One region of the Lysinibacillus sp. NPDC094403 genome, then DNA from elsewhere that is predicted to be linked to it. Evidence: riboswitches for the same ligand, from Rfam matches in the RefSeq annotation. Region 1 holds a riboswitch; the other holds the start of a gene.
What was found. A riboswitch is a leader RNA that binds a small molecule or an ion and turns the genes downstream of it on or off. The one in region 1 is predicted to bind FMN.
Positions count from the first base shown of each region.

Region 2: it holds a riboswitch for FMN, as region 1 does, so the genes downstream of both, ribE (riboflavin synthase) here and ACQKMV_RS03980 (ECF transporter S component) in region 1, are expected to answer to the same signal.

Region 1 is NZ_JBNNTL010000001.1:864,772-875,862, reverse strand. It holds gene ACQKMV_RS04005 (SpoIIE family protein phosphatase) at 424-1,554, shown strand; gene ACQKMV_RS04000 (ATP-binding protein) at 1,558-1,980, shown strand; gene ACQKMV_RS03995 (methyl-accepting chemotaxis protein) at 2,008-3,702, shown strand; gene ACQKMV_RS03990 (STAS domain-containing protein) at 3,751-4,137, shown strand; gene ACQKMV_RS03985 (sodium-dependent transporter) at 4,339-5,706, opposite strand; gene ACQKMV_RS03980 (ECF transporter S component) at 6,136-6,726, opposite strand; FMN riboswitch at 6,949-7,146, opposite strand; gene ACQKMV_RS03975 (RNA polymerase subunit sigma) at 7,400-8,683, opposite strand; gene sigX (RNA polymerase sigma factor SigX) at 8,680-9,213, opposite strand; gene ACQKMV_RS03965 (ATP-binding protein) at 9,300-11,075, opposite strand; gene ACQKMV_RS03960 (response regulator transcription factor) at 11,068-11,091, opposite strand, start outside.
Region 2 is NZ_JBNNTL010000004.1:74,402-85,492, reverse strand. It holds gene ACQKMV_RS08900 (YibE/F family protein) at 214-990, opposite strand; gene ACQKMV_RS08895 (YibE/F family protein) at 990-2,060, opposite strand; partial or broken gene ACQKMV_RS08890 (SDR family oxidoreductase) at 2,385-2,656, shown strand; gene ACQKMV_RS08885 (hypothetical protein) at 2,783-2,935, shown strand; gene abc-f (ribosomal protection-like ABC-F family protein) at 3,410-5,035, shown strand; gene ACQKMV_RS08875 (SDR family NAD(P)-dependent oxidoreductase) at 5,107-5,865, shown strand; FMN riboswitch at 6,063-6,188, shown strand; FMN riboswitch at 6,314-6,439, shown strand; gene ribE (riboflavin synthase) at 6,580-7,218, shown strand; partial or broken gene ribB (3,4-dihydroxy-2-butanone-4-phosphate synthase) at 7,248-7,841, shown strand; gene ribH (6,7-dimethyl-8-ribityllumazine synthase) at 8,205-8,672, shown strand; gene ACQKMV_RS08855 (spore germination protein) at 8,843-10,285, shown strand; gene ACQKMV_RS08850 (C45 family autoproteolytic acyltransferase/hydolase) at 10,413-11,091, shown strand, end outside.

The DNA.
Region 1 (11,091 bases):
CCAATGTCATTTTAATTAACACAATTCTTTTATAACTGTTTTTAAAATACATCACAAGAACAAAAAACACAATATCTATGTAAGGTTTTATTACATATATTTTATCGAATATATTAATCTTTTTTTCAGATGAATAGAGCTACCTCTCTTTCTGCATATCATTTAAGGTCTTTAGACTCAACAAAAAGTGTTTTAGTTATAATTTTTTTGACTTTATGGCCTGAAGCAAGAACTTTTTTTCCATATTTTATATCACAATAGTCTTGTATAACGTCATATTTATTGGTAAATTTATAGCAAAATAGAATTTTTTATATTCATCAAATAAGTAAATATGGCGTATATAATACTAGTCGGAAATTATTATGTGCGAATTCCAAAAATCTTCTGTTAAAGATACATAAGGCGGTGGATGTAAGAAGCATGTCAGTATTAATTATTGGCAACGTAAGTAATGATGTGTTGCGTCTGCAAAAATATTTTCATCGTATCGACATCAAAAATGTTCATTGCTTCACAACAACTGAAGCAGCAATGAATTATTTATCGGATTCTTTGAAAGAGGAGCTGGAATTAATTATTCTCGATGCAAAAATGACACTTAAAAATTGCGAGAACATTTGTCAGCTAATCGACGAACTAAAAAACTGGATCGATGCCCCTATCCTTCTTTCTACTACTTACGAAAAAAACATTACAATTGATAGGGTTTTTGAAGCCGGGATTTTTGATTTTATTTTAAAACCATTTGATTTCACGCAGTTTAAAACTCGGATTCAAGTGGCTCTTAAATATCAAAAGGAAACCAAGCTTCGAAAGCAGAAAGAAAGCACTATTCAAAAAGATTTAATTGTCGCAAAAAAATTCCAAAAAAACGCATTATCTCCTCCATTGAATCTTGAGCATATTCAGATCGATGGGCTTTACGTTACATCTAATACATTAGGAGGTGACATGTACTGCTGGTTTAAGATTAATGAACATTTAACTGCCATTCTTCTTTACGATGCAATGGGACATGGCATTGCTGCATCACTCGTTACAATGTCCATTAGATCTTTGTTAAAAGGAATAATTACGAAATTAATTGATCCAGTTTTAGTAATCCGAGAACTTAACCGCCAAATTTACGAGTTATTTTCTAATGAAGATATGGACCGTTTTTTAATGACAGCTATCTACATACTCATTGATACGAAAAGCGGAACTTTACACTATGTTAATGCGGCTCATCCATCTGGTTTTTTATTCGGAAAATATGGAGAGACAGTGTTCCTCCCAGCAAATACACCTATTCTAGGGTTATTCCCAACCATTCGCATCAATAAAAAAACGATACCTTTATCTGGATGGCATCGCATAATACTTTATACAGATGGATTATTGACAATAAATGAGCAACATGTTGTTGATATGGACTTTTTCCATTCTTATGCTTCACAAGATAATAGCTATGCTTTGCAAAAATTTTCCCAAAAATACGATTTATTCGACAATGATTTCAGCGATGATATAACAGTAGTCTCAATAACAATTACATTACAGGGCCGGTGATTGATGATGGTATTCATACTCAATGTAAATCCTGATTCACAATCTATAGCTTACATAGATCAAGTTATGGAGAATTTTACAAATGTATATAATCTACCTTTTAAAAGAGAATTACGATTTGTCGTACACGAATTAGTTATAAATGCTATTGAAGCCATGGAAAAAATCGAGCCATACTCCAAAAAAGCAATTCAAGTACACGTATACCGCTCTAACGAAGAAATAAAAATAACAGTTATCGATGAAGCGAAAGGGATTGCTGAAAATGATTGGGACAAGGTTCTACAATTCGATTTAAACGAATTGGATTATTCAGATCGTGGGCGAGGTTTATTTTTTGTTAAAAATATGGTCGACCATATTTGGTTTGAAAATATTTCTGAAACAAAATTTTTAGTTGGTATTTCAAAAAAGATTCATATATAAAGTAAGCGTAAAATTGGAGGAATTTTTATGAAGGTGTCAATCCGAAAAAAAATGAGTCTGTTAATATTCGGGTGTATTTTGTTACTTACCACACTTTTAGCAGGAATAAACTTTTATGTTGCCAAAAAAAATCTTTTAGAAAGCGCAAATACAAAACTTTTATCAGATATTCAATTGGGCTATGAATATTTAGATGCTAAATTTCCTGGTGAATGGTCCATAAAAAACAATCAATTGTATAAAGGCGACATTAATATGGTCGAAAATTTCGAAGCAGCTGATAAAGTTGGACAGCTAACAAATGGAAACGTGGTCTCAATCTTCCAAAACGATACGCGTATTAGTACAAATATAGTCGAGAATGGAGAACGCGCTTTAAATACAAAGGTTTCTGATGAAGTTGCCAAAGTTGTGTTAGGAGAAAAAAAACGTTTTATCGGATCAGCAAATGTCTTAGGTAGTATGCATCAAGGAGCTTATGACCCAATTTTGAATAGCCAAGGGGATGTTATCGGAGTATGGGCGACAGCAGTTCCAACCGCCCCTTATATAAGCATTGCCACAAAGTCTGCACTGGAAAATGTAGCGATTTCCTTAGGAATTGCCATATTAATAATTGTTGGAATTAGTTGGTTTTTACAGCGACAAATCATCACTCCTATCAATATTTTAAGTACAAATGCCAAAGAGTTAGCAAATTTAAATTTAAATGTAAAGTTATTAAACCCTAAAGGTAAAGATGAGATTGCTGTTTTAGCAAATGCCTTTAGTGATATGAAAAATCATTTAACAGAGACAATGACAATCGTAGCTGGTAGCGCCAACCAAATAGCTAACTCATCGCACTCATTAGCAGAATCATCACATCAAACAAGTGAAGCTTCTAACCAAATTGCACTTACGATGAATGAAATTGCAGTTGGCACTACGACTCAATCTGATCAGGCTGAACAAATAGTGTCAATGATGCAAAAAACAATTGAAGAAGTATCGAGTAGTTTACAAAAGGCTGAGAACACATTAAATAATGCTATAGAATCGACACATATCGCACGCAAAGGTGAAGAGGCAATTAATGAGGCTATCAAGCATTTAAGCGACGTCACGCAAACAGTGTCTTACGCGACAGATTCTATCCAAAAACTCGGTAAACGCTCTGAGGAAATTGGTGGCATTATTACCGTTATTACCGGTATTGCAGAGCAAACAAATCTACTGGCTCTCAATGCAGCCATCGAAGCTGCACGGGCAGGTGAGCAAGGAAAAGGGTTTGCCGTTGTGGCATCAGAGGTACGCCAGCTAGCTGAACAATCAAGTTTAGCATCAGGACAAATTACAAATCTCATTAATGATATTCAGGCTGAAACCTCCGTGACAGTTCGCACGATGGAAAGTAATCTGCTAGCAGTAGAGGAACAAGTAACAATTATCAATAAAGGAGGAACTGCTTTAAAGGAAATTGTTGAAAAAGTCGAAGAAACAGAAAAAGGCGTTGAGCAAATGAAGGCTGCATTTACACATGTAAACAACAACTCCTTAGGTGTTCAACAAGCCATTCAAGATATTTCCCGTATCATTGAAGACTCAGCAGCAGCAACAGAGGAAATTGCCGCAACATCAGAAGAACAATATGCAACCGTTGCAGAAATCACACAAAGTTCAGATGAATTAGCATCAGTCGCTGATAAATTACAAAATGAAGTCAATAAATTCAAGTTTTAATTTCTAAAGGATTTTCTAACACGAAAAAGAAAATGGAGGCGCTATAGTATGAATCAGAAGAAAATTGCGATGGATATTGACACAAAGGCTGATTATATTTTGATTGCGTTTACTGGCGATTTAGAATACGGGATGATTGAAGAGATAAAAAAAGAGCTTCAATCATTAAACTTGGAAACAAAGCTTGGATACATTATCGATACGCAAAAAGTTACAAACATTGATAGTACTGGCTTTGGCATGATCGTCAATTTCGCAAAGAAAGTATCTGTAAAAGAAAAGAAAATCGCCATTATTGTCGTCGATGATTTTATTCGCAACTTGTTCGCTATTTCGCAAGTCGATAAAGTATTCCCTATGACTAAAAGCGAAGAGCAAGCAAGACAGATCATTAAAGAAGGCTGGTTAGGCGAACTATCGCTTAGCGAATATTAATGCTATTGTTGCCCCCATCATTCCATTTTACCTTACGTAATTATAGCTGTCGCTTCGCTTTCGCACAGATAAATTGCTACACCTAATGAAAAGGAATCACATCAGTGTTCATCTCACTACCTTCAGAGGTGGGAGCGTGCTACTGAATGAAGATAAAAAAGTAGGTTGCATTCCCGTAAAACGGAACACAACCTACTCTTTTTAATATTGTAAAAGCATATTCACTAACACAACGATAATCACAACAGGTACTACTATTAACATCAATAGACGGTATGTTGAATAGAACCCCTGCCCCATATGACTTCCTATTAACAATTCCTTCTTCACAAATTCTTTATCAACTACATGCGCAATAAAGATCGCAATCAATAAGTTGCCCAACGGAAGCATTAAATTAGAAACTAAAAAATCAGTTGCATCAAAAATTGTTTTCCCAAAGATCGATACGTCCGCTAACGTGCTTGATGAAAGCGCTGCTGGGATTGCGGCAATAAAGACTACTACACCTAGTAGCATTGTCAATGTAGAACGAGACATACGCCCCTTCTCAATAAATGCAGCTACAATAATTTCATATAAACTAAAGGAAGAAGTTAGCGTTGCAAATAAAAATAATAATAAAAACATCGCTAAGAATACTTCACCAAATGGCATTTGACTAAATGCTGTTGGAAGAACCATAAATAATAAGCCCGGTCCAGATGCTGGTTCTAAATTAAAAGCAAATACAACAGGGAAAATTGCTAATCCTGCCAAAAACGATACAAGCACAGTAAGAATAACAACGGATCCTGCAGAATTCGGTAAGCTTACATCCTTCTTTAAATAAGAGCTATACGTCACAAGACAAGAAAATCCAACCGCTAAGCCAAAGAAGGACTGCCCTAACGCTTCTAATATAGATTTCCCAGTTATATTGGAAAAATCAGGCCACAAGAAGAATTTAACTCCCTCCATTGCCCCATCTAATGTTAAGGCTCGCACAACAAGCACAATAAACATAATGAATAATAAAGGCATCATCCACTTACTTGCCTTCTCTATACCATTTTGCACACCAAGTGAAATGACTAGTACATTCACTAGCGTAAATAACCCCAATCCTAGTAATGTAATCCAAGGTGTTCCCACAATCTTTCCAAATAGTTCACTAGGATCATTACCAGGATCAATAACAGCCCCAGTCACACCAAGGCCACTATATATAAAAATCCAACCTCCTACAACACTGTAAAAAGTTAATAATAAAAAACAACCGAGCACGCCCATACGTCCAACCCAAGCCCAGCCTGTTTTCGTAGGCGCAATTTTTTTATAGGCAGTCACAGCCTCAGACTGTGTACCGCGACCTAAAACATATTCTGATAATAGCATCGGTAAACCAATCAACAATGTAAATAAGACAAAAATAAGGAAAAACGCTCCCCCACCACTTTGTCCAGTAACATACGGGAGCTTCCAAATTGCCCCTAGCCCGATCGCAGCTCCTGCCGATGCTAAAATAAAGCCTAGTTTACTAGACCACTCACTCTTTTTTTCGCTCATCTCTTCAAACTCCTCTAACATACTAAACTCTTCCTTATTCTACATTAAAATACTAAGCTCGACTAGATTAATTCTATCGATCACTTTGATTATCCTATTCGGCATTTCGGCATTTCTTTCCGTCGATCTGACCATTCTATCCCTCACTTTGCAGATTCTTTCCGTCGCTCTGAAAGTTCTATCCGTCACTCTGCCGGTTCTATCCGTCGCTTTGACCTTTCTTTCCGTCGCTCTGCCGGTTCTTCCGTCGCTCTGACCTTTCTTTCCGTCGCTCTGGCTCTTCTATCCGTCGTCCCGACCTTTCTTTCCGTCGCTCTGGCTCTTCTATCTTTCGCTTTACGGTTCTTTCCTTCACTTTGACTCAAATCCTATCCTTTACTAGTTCTACTCGTCTAGCCTATCCGTTTCATATAAAAAAACCTCGAGCACTTAACAGCTCGAGGTTTCATTTCAATTATTTTGTAAATACATAGAACGCTGATTAATAATCCATTTACGCATTGTTGTGAATAGTAATGCCATGATGACAGTTATTAAAATACCTTTCACAATGTTAAATGGCAAGATACCAGCCACGATCATTTTATATAGTGAATCACCTACAACAGGCTCCATACCTAAAAAGTAAGTGTACATAGGTAAAAATACCGCATAGTTAAGAATGCTCATTCCTACTGCCATTATGATTGTTCCAGTAGCTAATCCTCCGATAAGACCTTTAACTGTTTTGAAGCGATTAAAAACAAAGCTTACTGGTAGAATAAATAAAATACCTGTTACAAAGTTCGCAATATGTCCTACCGGTACTCCTGTTGGCGTACCTGAGAAAATCCAGTCTAACACATTTTTAAATAATTCTACTAAAATACCGGCTACCGGCCCCATTGTGATCGCTGCAAGTAATGCTGGCATATCACTGAAGTCCACTTCCAAAAACGCTGGGAATGGCGGAATAGGGAAATTAAAAAGCATTAATAAAAACGAAATACTGCTCAGCATGCCAATCGTAATAAACGATTGAAGTTTAACATTTTTCTTCATAGTAAACTCTCTCCTCTTTGCTGATTCAATCTCGCAAGAAGAAAGGTTACGACCTAATCAATTATTATCATGAAAAAACCCTTATGCAAAAAAGCATAAGGGAGAATAGGCATGATTAAAAAACGCCATTAATTAACTATTTTTGAGCATGCGATGTGTGAATCCACATCAAAAAAAACGCTCATACATAGCTAAATTCATAACAATGAATGACGATCGTACCTCCATCTTCTCCCATCCAGACTTTAACTGTCGGCCTTGGAATTGCACCAAGTCAGCCATGCAAAAAGTAATTTGCACAGGTCGCGGGCTGAAGAGTATTTAGTAAATCATTCGAGCTAATGTCTCTAAAATGAAATATTAGCGATTTACAACTCTATTACCGCCGGTCGGGATTTTCACCCTGCCCCGAAGATGAATCAATATTTTTTTGTTTCATAGCCTTACTATAAAGAATTATTAAGGAAAAGTAAATAGCTTTGCTTAAAAAATCCCGATTAAACTTGTATGTTTTACAGATTCTCGCTAATAGCCTTTTCTTCATCTCCCACTGATTACTCTGCCCGTCATTAAACTGACAAGAGCATTCACGCACATACAGCGGCGAGAATGCTCAAAAAATTTACTTATTAATTTCTGTTCATCCATTTGTTGAAGATTAGCGTCATGCTATTTATGGCATATATCGTTTATTGGCTCCCACAGGCTTTGGCAAGAAATTTTTAAAATCAAATCCCTCCCAGCTCTCCTGTACAACATTGTCTAGACGTATTTGTTTATCAAAGCTTGCAGCAGTAAGCATCATAGCTTCAATCATTTGAGTTGCTCGAACAGCATCCATTGTCGATAAATCAAGCGGCTCATCAAAAGTAACAATAACGCCTTCTGCTACCTCTTTCACAGTGTATGTTATATTTTCCGGTACGACTGGAACGTATACATCATCATTTTTAGTTCGCATAACGGTAAGAGCTTCTGTTACAGTGGGAAAAGTTTTACGGGAATCGGGTGATAAATATTCAGACCCATTATCATCTTTATATAAATAATAATTAAAATGATTTGAGTTTGTTAATTCCATAATCTTACTAGGCTCTTCTTTCTTGGATAACTCATATGCTGTACCATCTGGATTTTCAAACTCAATATCTTTATACTCTGAGTCTGAGAATGTATCCTGTAAAGTTCCTAAATATTCGCCAGTATCTGCAGAAGCGACATCATAGTCATTTTTCTTTGGCAATACATGAACTAGTTTATCACCCTTCTCCTTCAATTCGCCTTGATACGGATGATAGTTAGTAAAACCATTAGCTTTCTCATCAATTTGCGGCGCATACTTTTCATACATTTGTAATGTTGTAGGCTTTTTCTTCCCAAAATCAGTAGCAACTCGTTCATTTGGAATGATATATGTCATCGGTACACTTTCCTTATCACGATTTGCCAAACCAATACGGAACACCACTGCATCTGTTAAATCTTCCTCATAAACGGATGATCGTAGAGACATGATCCGTTTATGTTCTGCTACTATATTGGACTCCATAAGATTATCATGGTTGATAGAGCTTTTTGCTGCACGATTATCCTGTATTGTTGAATATTGAGAAGTTTCAGGAGCATTGGCCTGATCCATCTTCGCATCATTGTTTTTCATGAACATGGAGCCTGTAAGTACTGTTAAAGCGAAAACAGCTGCAACACTCATAAAGATTGGCCATTTACGAACTTTCTTCTCTAGTATCGCTGTGTAGGTACTTTTTTGTTGCTCTTGCGATGTTATTTCATCATCTAATGGTTGTTGTATAGCTTCTTGAAGATGGACATTATCCTGCAAACGAGCATCTGCCAATAATCGATTTAATATTTCCTCTTTCGAACGGCGGTCAGAAAGCTTAGGGGCATTATTCAATACATGTTCAAATTGGTCATCATCAAATTGATTATGTGTCACTGCCGTTTCGCCTCCTGTTCTCTAACCTGTTGTAGCTGTTGCCTTAAAAATTTAATGGCACGATGCTGAGTGGTTTTTACCTTCGCTTCTGTCCAATCTAGTATTTGCGCTGTTTCTGCAATCGATAAATCTTGGAAGTAGCGCATAATAATGACCATTTTTTGGTCACCTGTACAATGTTCAAGTGCTGATTGTACTTGCATAAATTCATCACTGGCCTGCAACATGTCTTCCGGTGATGGTGTGGTTGAATGTAGCTGTTCCGTTTCCCAGTCAAAAAAATCAAGTGAATGTTTTTGACGTACAGCCTGCTTTCTAAAATGATCAATAGCGACATTTTTTGCAATAGCAAAAAGCCATGTCTTTTCGCTACTATTTCCTGCGAACTGATCATATGAGCGTAATACGCGAACATAAACCTCGTGCGCTAAATCCTCAGCAAGTGTACGGTTTTTTACTAAATAAATAAGAAACTGGAACACGTCTTGATGATATGCATCGTATAACCGATGGAACACGGAGTCATTCAAAGCACTCCACCCCCGTTCTATTATATTTGTCGTCTAAATGTTCTCAGAAGTTACAGCCAATTAATACCATTTTAATAGCAATGATATTAATCGAACGGTAAATAAAACGTGAAGGTAGTCCCCTCTTTCAGTACACTATCTACCATAATATTGCCTGAATGTGCCTTGACAATATTTCTAGCAATAGCTAAACCTAGGCCAGTTCCGCCTTTAGAACGAGTACGTGCCTTATCTGCTTTATAGAAACGTTCAAAGACATATGGTAAGTCCTCTTGTGGAATACCATGCCCTGTATCTTGGACAGATATTTTGGCAAAGGTTGGCTCCTTCTCAACCTTCACTGTTACAGACCCTTCATCAGTATGACGGAGAGCATTATCAACTAAATTCGTTAATACTTGTTCAATCCGATCCTCATCTATACTAATCGTAGCTTCGTCATTAAATTCACTGTCAAATATCAGACGAACGTGCTTCTCTTTTGCAACCTGTGCAAATTTTTGAGTAATACGTTCAAATGTTGAATTAATTGGGAGTTCATCCTTGTAAAGCGTCATATGCCCCGATTCCATACGCGCAAGGTCTAATAAATCTGTTACGAGACGTCCCATACGCTTCGATTCATCATAAATAATTTTTGTAATCTCATTACGTTCTTCTTGATCCTGAATAAAATCATCATCCATTAGGGCCTCTGAATAACCTTGGAGCATCGATATCGGCGTTCGCAGCTCATGTGACACATTGGCAATAAAGTCTGAACGTAGTTTTTCTAAGCGATGCTGCTCAGTCATATCACGAATAACTGCAACCGCTCCACGTATCGATTCCTCACTATAAAGAGGGCTAATCGTAAACGTATAGTAACTTCCATCCATCTCAATTTCTTCTTCAAGCTTATCCTCAAACATCAGTACATGATCGAGCATATGATAAAGCTCTGGCGGAATTGGCTTCGCACTTTGTGAACCTTTATTGACAAACCATTTTTGCATTAAACGGTCCGCTGGCGGATTACTTAATAATATTGTACGATCACGATTAAACGTAATAACTGCGTCTGTCATGGATGTTAAAATATTTGAAAGCTGTTCATTTTCTTGATTGATCACTTCTAGATTGTGTTTCAATTGACGTCCCATTTGATTAAAAGCAACAGCAAGCTGGCCGATTTCATCATTTTGCGTAGTCGGCATCTTCGCTTCAAAATTCCCTTTAGAAATTTCAAATGCCAACTCACGCATTTTACGTAATGGTGACGTAATACGCGATGAAAGGAAAAACGCAAAAAATGTCGTTAGTACGAAGGCAATGAAGGCAGATAAAAAGACAACTTTTGTCGTCTCTTTCGATGTTTTATGCAGTGCATCTGGACTTTGATAAATAAAAACAGCCCCGTGCACTGTATTTTCCACATTTAGCGGGAAACCTAGCACAACATACGATTCCATTTTTTCTTCGTCTGTAGAAGATGGCATCAGCATTTCCTTAATAATCGGTTTATCTGATTGAAAAACTTCTTGGAACGATTTATTGGCTAAAATCATATTCTGGATTTCTTTTTTATTTACACCTTCCTGCAAAGCAAAAGAAACTCTGTCATGGTTAATAGCAATTAGCGCATTCGTACTTTCGGGTAAAATATCTTTTAATAATTCCGACGTCGACTCTGCTGTTTTTTTATCATCTACTATACTTGCAACGGTTGCTGCTGTTTGACGCAAAGAGCTTTCTGCTTGCTGCATATGGTAATTCTGAAGAAACTCAAGCATTAAAACCGTGAAAACAAATAATACAAATGAAACGAGAAGCAATATGGTTACCCATAGCTTCCCGACAACACTATTCCATATTCTATTCATTGACAACCTCAAATTT
Region 2 (11,091 bases), on a different contig from region 1:
ATGACATGATTATACAGGATATGAAACAGCGTATTACAAATAACTCTAGATGAGCATTTTTTTTTACAATGAGGAATTATTTTTTCAGCTAAAGTGGGAGCATGATACGTGAAATTCAATAAGAGCAATAAAAGACTTCATTAAATAAATCATATTGAATGGACAAAAAAGTACCTGTCATCCGTTGTTTGAGCTGGGGGACAGGTACGACTATTATGAAGCATTTTCTGTTTTTTCTCGTTTTTTTGTTAAATAATATGCATTTACTGAGGAAGTAATAGGAATGATAAGTGCGATTCCGATGCCTGCGCAACAAATCATAATAATTTCAGTGACAAATACTTTAGAATTTATAATTTCGCCAATTGAATAAGATAAATCTTTAAACCATATGAGCAAGCTTAAATATCCACCAAAGAAAGCGTAAAATAATGTATTAGTATCTGTACCTAAAATGTCCTTTCCAATGCTTAAACCTGATGTGAATAATTTTTTTCTGCTAATTAATGGGTTATGGTGAAGAATCTCATGCATGGAAGTAGCAATGGAAATGGCAACATCCAAAATTGCACCAATCGTACTCATAATAATAACGGAAGCTCCAATTTGCACAAAATTGACCCCAATATAAAGTGAAAATATGCTAATTTCTTCTGTGGATTCTGCTCCAAATCCTCTAATCATTGATTTGTCCGTTACAAAAACAATGAATAGTAATAAAATGACAATTGTAACCATCGTAGAAATGAAAGCAGTCATCGTTTTACTGCTCAATTCATTAATAAAAAATAAGCTAATCCAACTTATAACGGTACAGGCAACGAGCGTTAATAAAATCGGACTATTCTTCGGATTGGTCATTAAAAAGATAGTTATAAAGAGTACTCCGAAGTTAAAAAATAAAGATAGAAAAGATCGTACTCCTTTTTTTCCACCAATAACGATCATCAATATGAATAAAATGGCAGTTAACCATACTAATACATTCATTATTTTGCCCTCTTTCGATTAATGAAAAAAATAGAAGTATATAGACTGATCGGAATCGTTAAGACAACACCGATTCCACCTGCTAGGGCCCGAGCTAATTCTAACGAAAGGTTCAAGGACAGTGTTTGTCCTAATGGATAAGAGTTTTTCAAATATAAAATTAACATAGGAATTGAACCAGAAATATACACAAAGAACAAAATACTTGTAATCGTTCCCATAACGTCTTTCCCGATATCCATTCCAGAAGTTCTTAAAGCTTGGTCAGAAATATCTTGGTTTTGCTCAAATAATGCGAACATAGAAGAAGCCATTGTGATGGAGACATCCATTACAGCCCCTAATGCCCCAATAAATAACCCAGCCATAAAAATCACTCGATAAGGTCGTGTTAAAAATTGCATTTCTTCATATCGAAGCCCATTCTCGGATGTAATCCACAGAACTAAAGCGCTAATCAATAATGAAATAAAAGTTCCTAAAAGCGTTGCAACTATAGCTGCATATGTTTTCTCATTCAAGCCGTTAATGAGAATTAAGGAAATGACCGTAAATAAAAGAACACATACCCCACTGATAAATATCAAATTTATATTGGAATGCACATATAAATCCAAAGCAAAGGATAATACAAGCGAATTAACAACTAAACTGATGATTGAAAATAACCCTTGCCTTTTACCAACAATCAGCAAAGCAAAAATAAAAATCCACGCTACTATCAAGACGAACTGATCACGTTTAACGTCTAAAATAGTTCCCGTCAAATCTCCATTTTTGTCCGTATTTGCTTTAATGGAAACAAATAATTTATTCCCAACATGGTACTCCTGGTCGAAGGCACCAGATGCTGAATATTCATTTGTAAAATGAATAAGCTTCCCTTTTTCTTCACCATTTTTTAATACAGCTGTAATAAGCTGAGTATATAAATGATCATCATTTTCATACATATCCGTTACAGGGTTTGATTCTTTTAACTCCGTTTTTATAACTTCAGCAATTGGACGATCATAAAATGCTTCATTGTGATAAACGAAAAAAACAGAAGCGATAAAGCAAATTGCCATAAAGGTATAAAATATAATTTTATTAAAAGATTTTTTTTTCAAGATGTTTTGCAATAAAAAACCTCCAATGTGAGAAGGGAATCTAATCATATTCGTTGCGGTCATTGTTTGAGTTGACACGAACAATGACTCACGATATCACTATGATTTTTTAATGTCAATAAGATTAAAAAAGTGCCATTATAATTTAACGTGCTAATTGAATAGAAGTTCCTTAATTATATATTCGAGGTTAATATGGCTTTTAGCGTACTAAGTTAGTTATAGCATAATTAAATTATTGTTATTCATTGATGTAAGTTTATTCATTAAATCATATATGAGACAGCCTATGCCGGTGCACAGTTACTGGTTGATTATTCCTATACAAAAGGAAGCTATTATTTCATTTACTAGGTCATTATCATTGCAATTATAAGGGAATCCGTGTGAACGCAGTTGCCTCAGAACCGATTTAAACGCCATTAACTGTCTCTAGTTATCCAGCGGAATATGTCAAAACAGTTGCCTCAGAGACGCCAATGAAACGAGCGGGGCAGCCATTTGAGCTTGCACCACCTACCTATATATAATTAGTATCTGATGTCTCATCCTAAGTTACTGGTCAGGTACTTCATGTGAATGGGGGTATAATGACGGAAACTTAGGCAATTAAGGGATTTGTATTCTTTAACGTTTTGTGATAGATTAATAGATACTAAATTCGAAAGGAGGTAAAAGTGATGGAAACTGTATTCGCAAAAGGCTTAGCAGAAAAAGAGGTAAAATCTTACATGCTTGGTGGGAGATTTGCTGTCAAAGGGAGTAGTCAGCCCTTTTTTAAGCAAATTTCATATCGGAAACAGATTCCGGAAGCTTTTGCCTTCTTATTTTAACAATTGTAGTCGTTAATTTTTGATGAACTTGTATAAATATAATTACGTATTGTGGCGCCGGTTCTGTACGGCGCTTTTTTATGTTCAATTGTGAGTCATAAGAAATCTTTCCCTTGTTTGTAGGGTTTTTTTCGCACTTTTAAGGCGCCGTTCTTTCGGCGTCTTTTTTTGTGTTTTAACTTCTTTCATCAGGTGTCCAAACACCTGATGAAAGAAGTTAAAGCCTCCGGCGGATGTCACGGAATCGGAAAGGAGTTAATAAAGGATGTTAGCCTAAAATCATCGCATCCATGCGATAACGGCTAACTGACCTGCATCTTGCAGGCCTAAGCACAAAGCCGATTCCGGATGCAATTATGCCGAGGGATAATTGATAGGAGTGAAAAGAGATGTGTAACCTTATATGTCCATTCATCTGTTAAGCGTTTTAGCTTTGCAAAAGAGATGGTCAAAACCTATAAGGAGATTAAATAAATGATACTTCAATTAAATGGAATTAGTAAAAGTTATTTGGGAGATCCAGTTCTCTCAAATATAACGATGAAAATTGAGCGAGGAGATAAAATTGGCCTCATTGGTGTTAATGGTGCTGGTAAATCAACATTACTAAAGATAATTGCGGGAGACCTTCCTTATGATAATGGAGAGCTCTACATCGGAAAAGGTATTAAAATTGGTTATTTGCGTCAAGACAGTGGGTTGAAGCTAGACAATACAATTTGGGCAGAAATGTTAGAAGCGTTACCTGACCTTCTTGAGGTTGAAAAAGAACTTCGAGAGCTTGAAAAGAAGATGAGCGAACCGACGTTAATAGACAATCCTGAAAAATTTGAAAAAATTATGGATCGATATGCAATAAAATCAGAGTGGTTTATGCAGCATGGTGGCTATGAAATGGAAGCTAAAATTAACAGTATTCTTAATGGAATGGGCTTTGGGAGTACATCAAAAAATACCCCTATTCATCAGCTAAGTGGTGGACAAAGAACTCGACTTGCATTAGCGAAAATTTTATTGGAACAGCCAGATTTACTTATGTTAGATGAACCGACGAATCATTTGGACTTAACAACATTAAATTGGCTTGAAGCGTATTTACACTCATACCAAGGTTCCATTATTCTCATATCGCATGATCGATATTTTTTAGATGCACTTGTTAACGGTATTTATGAGATAGAGCGAGCAGAAGTCAGGAAATATGTTGGGAATTACTCCAAATATGTAGAAAGTAAAGAAAAAACTCGCAACTTGATTGAAAAAAAATATGTCCTGCAACAGCAAAAAATTTCGAAAATGGAAGACTATATACAACGCAATATTACTATGGCTACTTCTTCTAAAAGTGCAAAAAACAAAAGAAAACAGCTTGAGAGAATAGAACGAATTGAGAAACCTATAAAGGATTTAAAACAACCACAGATGGGATTTTTAATGGAAAAAAACTCTCATAAGGAAGTGCTAAAGGTACGAGATTTATCGGTTTTCTTTAAGGTAGATTATGGGCAACAACCGCTATTAGAAAATATTAATTTTCAGCTACAGCGTGGTGATAAGGTTGCATTAATTGGTCCGAATGGTGTTGGAAAATCAACATTAATAAAGACGCTGTTAAAGGAGATTAGTCCAGATAGTGGCGTTATCACTTGGGGTAACGGTGTGACGGTAGGTTACTACGATCAAGAGCAATCGAACTTACACCCAAATAACACCATTTTACATGAGGTCTGGAGTATGTTCCCACACATTGAAGAAGCGAGAGTTCGTACTGTTTTAGGGAATTTCTTATTTACTGATGAAGATGTCTTTAAAAGGATATCTACCCTCAGTGGAGGTGAGAGGGCACGAGTAGCTTTATCGAAACTCGTAATGCAAAAAGCAAACGTGCTTATTATGGACGAGCCAACTAATCACCTTGATTTATTTAGTAAAGAAGTATTAGAACAGGCTCTTTTGAATTATGAGGGAACACTTTTCTTTATTTCACATGATCGATATTTTCTTAATAAGCTAGCATACAAAATGGTGGAGCTTTCTCCAACTGGCATGAGTATCTTTAACGGTAATTATGACGATTACATGAAAATGAAATTAAACTAAGGGCCATGAGCGTGGAAAGGCAAAGAGGACGATTACGTAATAAAATATAAAAGCGAAAAGAGGAAAATAATATGACAAATAAAAATAGAATTGCAGTTATTACAGGATCAGGTAGTGGAATTGGTAGAGCAACTAGTCTTAAATTTGCTGAAAATGGCTATAAAGTCGTGTTAGTTGATTTTAACGAGAAAACTGGAGAAGAGACACTTAAACTAATTCAACAAAATGGCGGTGAGGGGATTTTCGTTAAAGCGGATGTTTCCAAAGTAGAGGATGTTCAGAATTATGTACAGCAAGCTGTAAACACATATGGCCGTATCGATGTTTTCTTCAATAACGCTGGCATTATTCAAAAATTTGCACCATTTACAACGGTTGAATTGGAAGAATACGATCGTCTTATGGATATCAATGTAAAAGGTATTTTTCTAGGAATGAAATATGTTATTCCAGTAATGGAAAAGCAGGGTAAAGGGTCGATTATTAATACTGCTTCATCGGCAGGTATTCGTCCGGAACACAGTATCGCTGTATATTCCGCAAGTAAGCATGCAGTAATTGGTTTAACGAAAGGCGTTGCGATCGAGTATGCAAATAAAGGTATACGTATTAATGCTGTGTGTCCAGGTGGTATCGTTACACCATTATTTCAAAGTGTTGGAGAGACACTTAAAAAAACAGGATACGTACCAGAAGAAATGTCACGTGTTCGTATGGGACGCCATGGTGAACCAGAAGAAGTAGCAGAAGCGGTTCTATTCTTAGCTTCAGATAAAGCAAGCTTCATGGCTGGTGCTGTTGTCTCTGTTGACGGTAGTTTAACTGTGTAATTTTATTGTCTTTGGAACAGCCACGCCTTTGGTCTTTAGTAATGACCAAAGGTGGTGGCTGGTTTTATGTAGCGAATGTGCAAACGTAACGACAGCACAAACTTGCGAATGCGAAATGAATTAGAGAAAAAATTTTAAAAAAGAATTATCTGGATAATAAAATGAAATAGTGTTATCGTAAGAAATAGCTAAATAAAAATATCCTTCAGGGTAGGGTGAAATTCCCAATCGGCGGTGATGAAGAAATTCAAAGTCCGTGAGCGCAAGCTGATTTGGTGCAAATCCAAAACCGACAGTTATAGTCTGGATGGGAGAAGGGTAGAAGTGTGAGCTTTTTAAATTCGCTTGAGTTTATAAGGTTTGTTTGAGTATGCTTTTATGTTAACTACTTCCCATCGTTTAGTTGGGAAGTAGTTTTTGTTTTATTTGGCTAAAAAATTGAATAGCAATAGTTCTTCGGGGTAGGGTGAAATTCCCAATCGGCGGTGATGAAGAAATTCAAAGTCCGTGAGCGCAAGCTGATTTGGTGCAAATCCAAAACCGACAGTGACAGTCTGGATGGGAGAAGAACGATGAGATGACAGCCTATGGAAAAATTTTGTATCCATGAGGTTTATTTGTTGACGTCTTATGTAAATGAACTCCCAAACCCCTTTAATCTAAGGGGTTTTTTGTTTGAACAGAAATTAGAAGTAAATGAAAGTAGGTGAAAAAATGTTTACAGGAATTGTTGAGGATATTGGCACCATAAAAACCATGCAAAGCGATAGAAAAAGTATGGAAATTACCGTACTTTCAAAGAAAATGGTAGAGGATGTAAAGCTCGGGGACAGTATAGCGGTCAACGGTGTTTGTTTAACAGTGATACATTTTAATGAACAAGAGCTAACGATGGATGTCATGCCTGAAACAGTGAGAGCAACAAATTTACAGCAGCTCGCAGTTGGAGATCCTGTAAATTTAGAGCGCGCTATGTCAGCTAATGGACGTTTCGGAGGTCATTTTGTATCCGGACATGTAGACGGAGTAGGGAAAATATTGCGCAAGCGGCCATTAGCAAATGCAGTCTATATTGATATTGAACTATCAACGGAGTTAACGAGCTACTGTATACCAAAGGGCTCCATCACCATTGACGGAACGAGTTTAACACTCTTTCATGTCGAGAAAAACGGTGTCACAGTATCCCTGATACCCCACACTTACAAGGAAACCATTTTAGGTAAGAAGAAAATTGGTGATCACGTCAATGTAGAAACAGATTTAGTTGGAAAATACATTTTGCATCAACTTAAGCATGGACAGGAACCACCGACTGTTACAAGAGACTTCTTAGCACAAAACGGCTTTTAACCAAAATTTACGAACAGGAGGTGGAGATATTGCTACATTCAATCGAAGAAGCAATAGAGGATTTAAAACAAGGTAAGATGATTATTGTAGTAGATGACGAGGACCGAGAAAACGAAGGGGACTTACTCGCACTTGCGGAATTTATGACCCCAGAAACGATTAACTTTATGGCGACCTATGGAAGAGGTCTTATTTGTACGCCGATTTCACAGCAGCTAGCACAAAAACTAGCATTAAAGCCAATGGTTAGTATTAATACAGATAATCATCAGACGGCATTTACCGTTAGTATAGATCATGTAGACACAACAACTGGAATTAGCGCCTTTGAACGGGCAATGACTATACAAAAAATGATAGAGCCACAGGCAAAAGCTGCGGATTTTCGTAGACCAGGCCATGTATTCCCACTAATAGCAAAGGAAAATGGTGTATTAGAACGTAGAGGACATACAGAAGCTACAATTGATTTGGCAAAGCTTTGTCATAGTATTCCTGCGGGCATTATTTGTGAAATTATGGGAGACAATGGCGAAATGCTACGCTTTAATGACCTCATTAAATATGCAGCGCATCATCATTTAAAAATGATTTCAATTGAAGCATTGGCAACATATCGTCGTCAACAAATAATGGAAGAAAACACACAGACAATATAAAGGATCATCAACAAAAATTTGGAATGACATTTGTTAAAACGTACTTTATGTATATAAGTTGATTGGAGTGGAGACTGGGCGACTCCTTGAGGATTAGCAATTGGGGAACGAAGGCTAAAACCATCACGTCCTGTGATAACGCCTTTGTGACCGACATCGGTGCTGTTGCTGTCGCTTCGTTGCACTACGCTTTCGCGCAAGCCCCGACGCCCCCAGGAAGCTTTGCTCTGCGCGAAAGCGAAGCGGCAGCGATAAAAGCGCCCAGTCGGAACGGAAATCAACCCCACGTTATGATGATTAGACTAAATAATAGAGGAGAGATTCAAAATGGTTAAAACATTTGAAGCACAATTAATTGGTACGGATTTAAAAATAGCAGTAGTAGTTGGTCGTTTCAACGAATTTATTACAAGCAAATTATTAGATGGTGCATTAGATGGTTTAAAGCGTCATGGTGTGGATGAGAACTCTATTGATGTAGCGTGGGTTCCTGGTGCATTTGAAGTTCCATTCATCGCGAAACAGTTAGCTGAAACAAAGAAATATGATGCAATTATTGGATTAGGTACAGTGATTCGTGGCTCAACAACACATTATGATTATGTATGTAATGAATCAGCTAAAGGAATTGCAAATGTGTCACTAACTACAAATGTACCTGTTATTTTTGGCATTGTTACTACTGAAAATATTGAACAAGCAATTGAGCGAGCTGGGACTAAGTCAGGAAATAAAGGCTATGATGCGGCAATGTCTGCTATTGAAATGGCAAATTTAAAGAAGATGATTGGATAAATCTATCTTGATATAGTATGGAAATTTCATAGGTAAATTATTCTGGAAAGCATTTTAAAATGAATATTTTTTAAAACCATGGGGAAAATATCCTTAAGTGTATTTATGGTAATACTCATAAATGCACTAATTAGGAGCTGGCTCAGCAGGAGATGAGGGATATTTCTTCAATGGAACAAGAATTAAATTTGAAATCTTTGAAGTCACTATTTCAACGATCTGCTGATGTGGTATTCCAGGAGTATTTCTTTCAGCAACATAAAGTACATTTGATAAAATGTGAAGCGATGATTGATGAACGTTTACTACAGACCGTTATTGTACAACGAATTCAATCATTATTTACTGGAACATCGGATGAATTAGAGCAACATATAGAAAATAAATTACACATTCCCCATCTTCAGAGAATAACAAGTAAAGATGAGGCCATGACGAGAGTCTATAAAGGACATGTTTTACTGTATTTTGAAGATATGAATTTGCTGTATTCAAGTTATATCGCTAAAAAACCGAATCGGGAGCCTAAAGAAACGACCCTTGAATTAGTAGTCAAAGGTCCGAAAGATGATTTTATTGAGGATGTTTTTATCAATATTGCTTTATTACGCAAGCGATTACCTACTAATTCATTAAGTGTTGAGACATATGAACTTGGTAAACGATCCAAAACAACCGTAGCTGTACTTTATTTAGAAGATGTCGTAAATCAAAAGATGCTTGAGATAATAAAATTACAGCTGCAGAGAATTGATACGGATATTGTATTTAGTGGAGATTTATTGATGGAGAGAATTGAGCGGGGTGGAAAGATTCTACCTAGACATGATTATACTGGACGCCCTGATTTTGCTGTACAAGCTTTAAGCAGAGGGCGCATTATTATCATAGTTGATGGTGTATCGTATGCAGTTATTACACCCTCTAACTCAATGTTACTTTTTAAATCCGGTGAGGATAACGAGTATCCAGTTATTGTAAGTTCTATGGAACGTTTACTCCGAATAGTGGCTATCTTAATAAGTGTACTTTTACCAGGTTTTTGGCTTGCACTGACTACCTATCATCAAGAGCAATTGCCTTTCATCCTATTGGCAACAGTTGTTGAGTCAAGGACAGGTCTTCCATTTCCAACTTTTCTTGAAACATTAATGATGCTTTTTATGTTTGAATTATTTCGAGAAGCAAATATCCATCTACCCAATGTTATCAGTGGGTCCATAAGTGTTGTCGGGGGATTAATTATTGGAGATGCAGCGATTAAATCGGGTGTTACGAGCCCTTCCATGATTGTAGTTATTGCTACTTCAAGTATTGCAGCCTTTACACTCGTCAATCAATCTATTGTAACAGCAATGAGTATTCTCAGGATCATCATCATTTTAGCATCTGCCTTTTTAGGGTTATTTGGATTCTTCATTTCGGTGTTTTTCATACTTCTTTATACTGCAAATATAAGAGTATTAGGTATTCCGTACTTAAACATGGGAGCAGATTTAGATTGGCAGAACATTAAAGGATCTTTAGTTCGCTTATCTTCTGCAAATTATCGTAAGCGTCCGAATTTTTTAAATGTACAGGATGAGACAAGGACATCGAGTAGGAAAAAATAAATACTTAGAATGAAGAGATCAGGTTTATATAAGCCTGGTCTTTTTATATTTTACTTGACCTTTTATTAACTTGAAGCTTTACGATGAATAATAGATATCTATCACATTAGGTAAGGAGAGAACAGCAATGAGATCTTATGAAGAGTTAATCGTAGAAGTTATAGATGTAAGAGGCAGCTACTATCAAATTGGACTCCAACAAAGTAAAGTGCTACTATCACATTCACATCCAATACAGAATGGATTTCCGAACTTAACAAATAAAACAAATGTCCAAATGGCAAAACAACTACTACAATTCCATTGCCCTAGCCTTGTACAAGAAATGGAAGGATTGGCTGTTGGGTTGACTCAAACGACGGATTCTGTGATTAAAATGTATAGTGGGTATAATATTACCTTTCCAGAAATGGGCTGTACATCTTTTGTGCAAAACGGCAAATACATAAGAAACTATGATTTTAGTCCAACATTGTATGATGCCAGACTTGTATTTTCTAATCCAATGAATGGATACGCAAGTGTTGGATTTAGCCAACAAATTATCGGTAGACTCGATGGAATGAATGAATTTGGGTTAGTTGTCGGTCTGCATTTTGTTAATAGTGAGTACCATGATGAGGGCTTTATCGCTTCAACGATTGTCCGAATATTATTAGAGCAATGTAAAAATATTGAAGAAGCACTTAAACTAATCAGAGAGCTACCACATGGTTATTGCTATAATTACTCAATGACAGATCAAAGCGGTCAATCTATAGTAGTAGAAGCTTCCCCACAGAAGCAAGAAGAAAAATATGGAAATC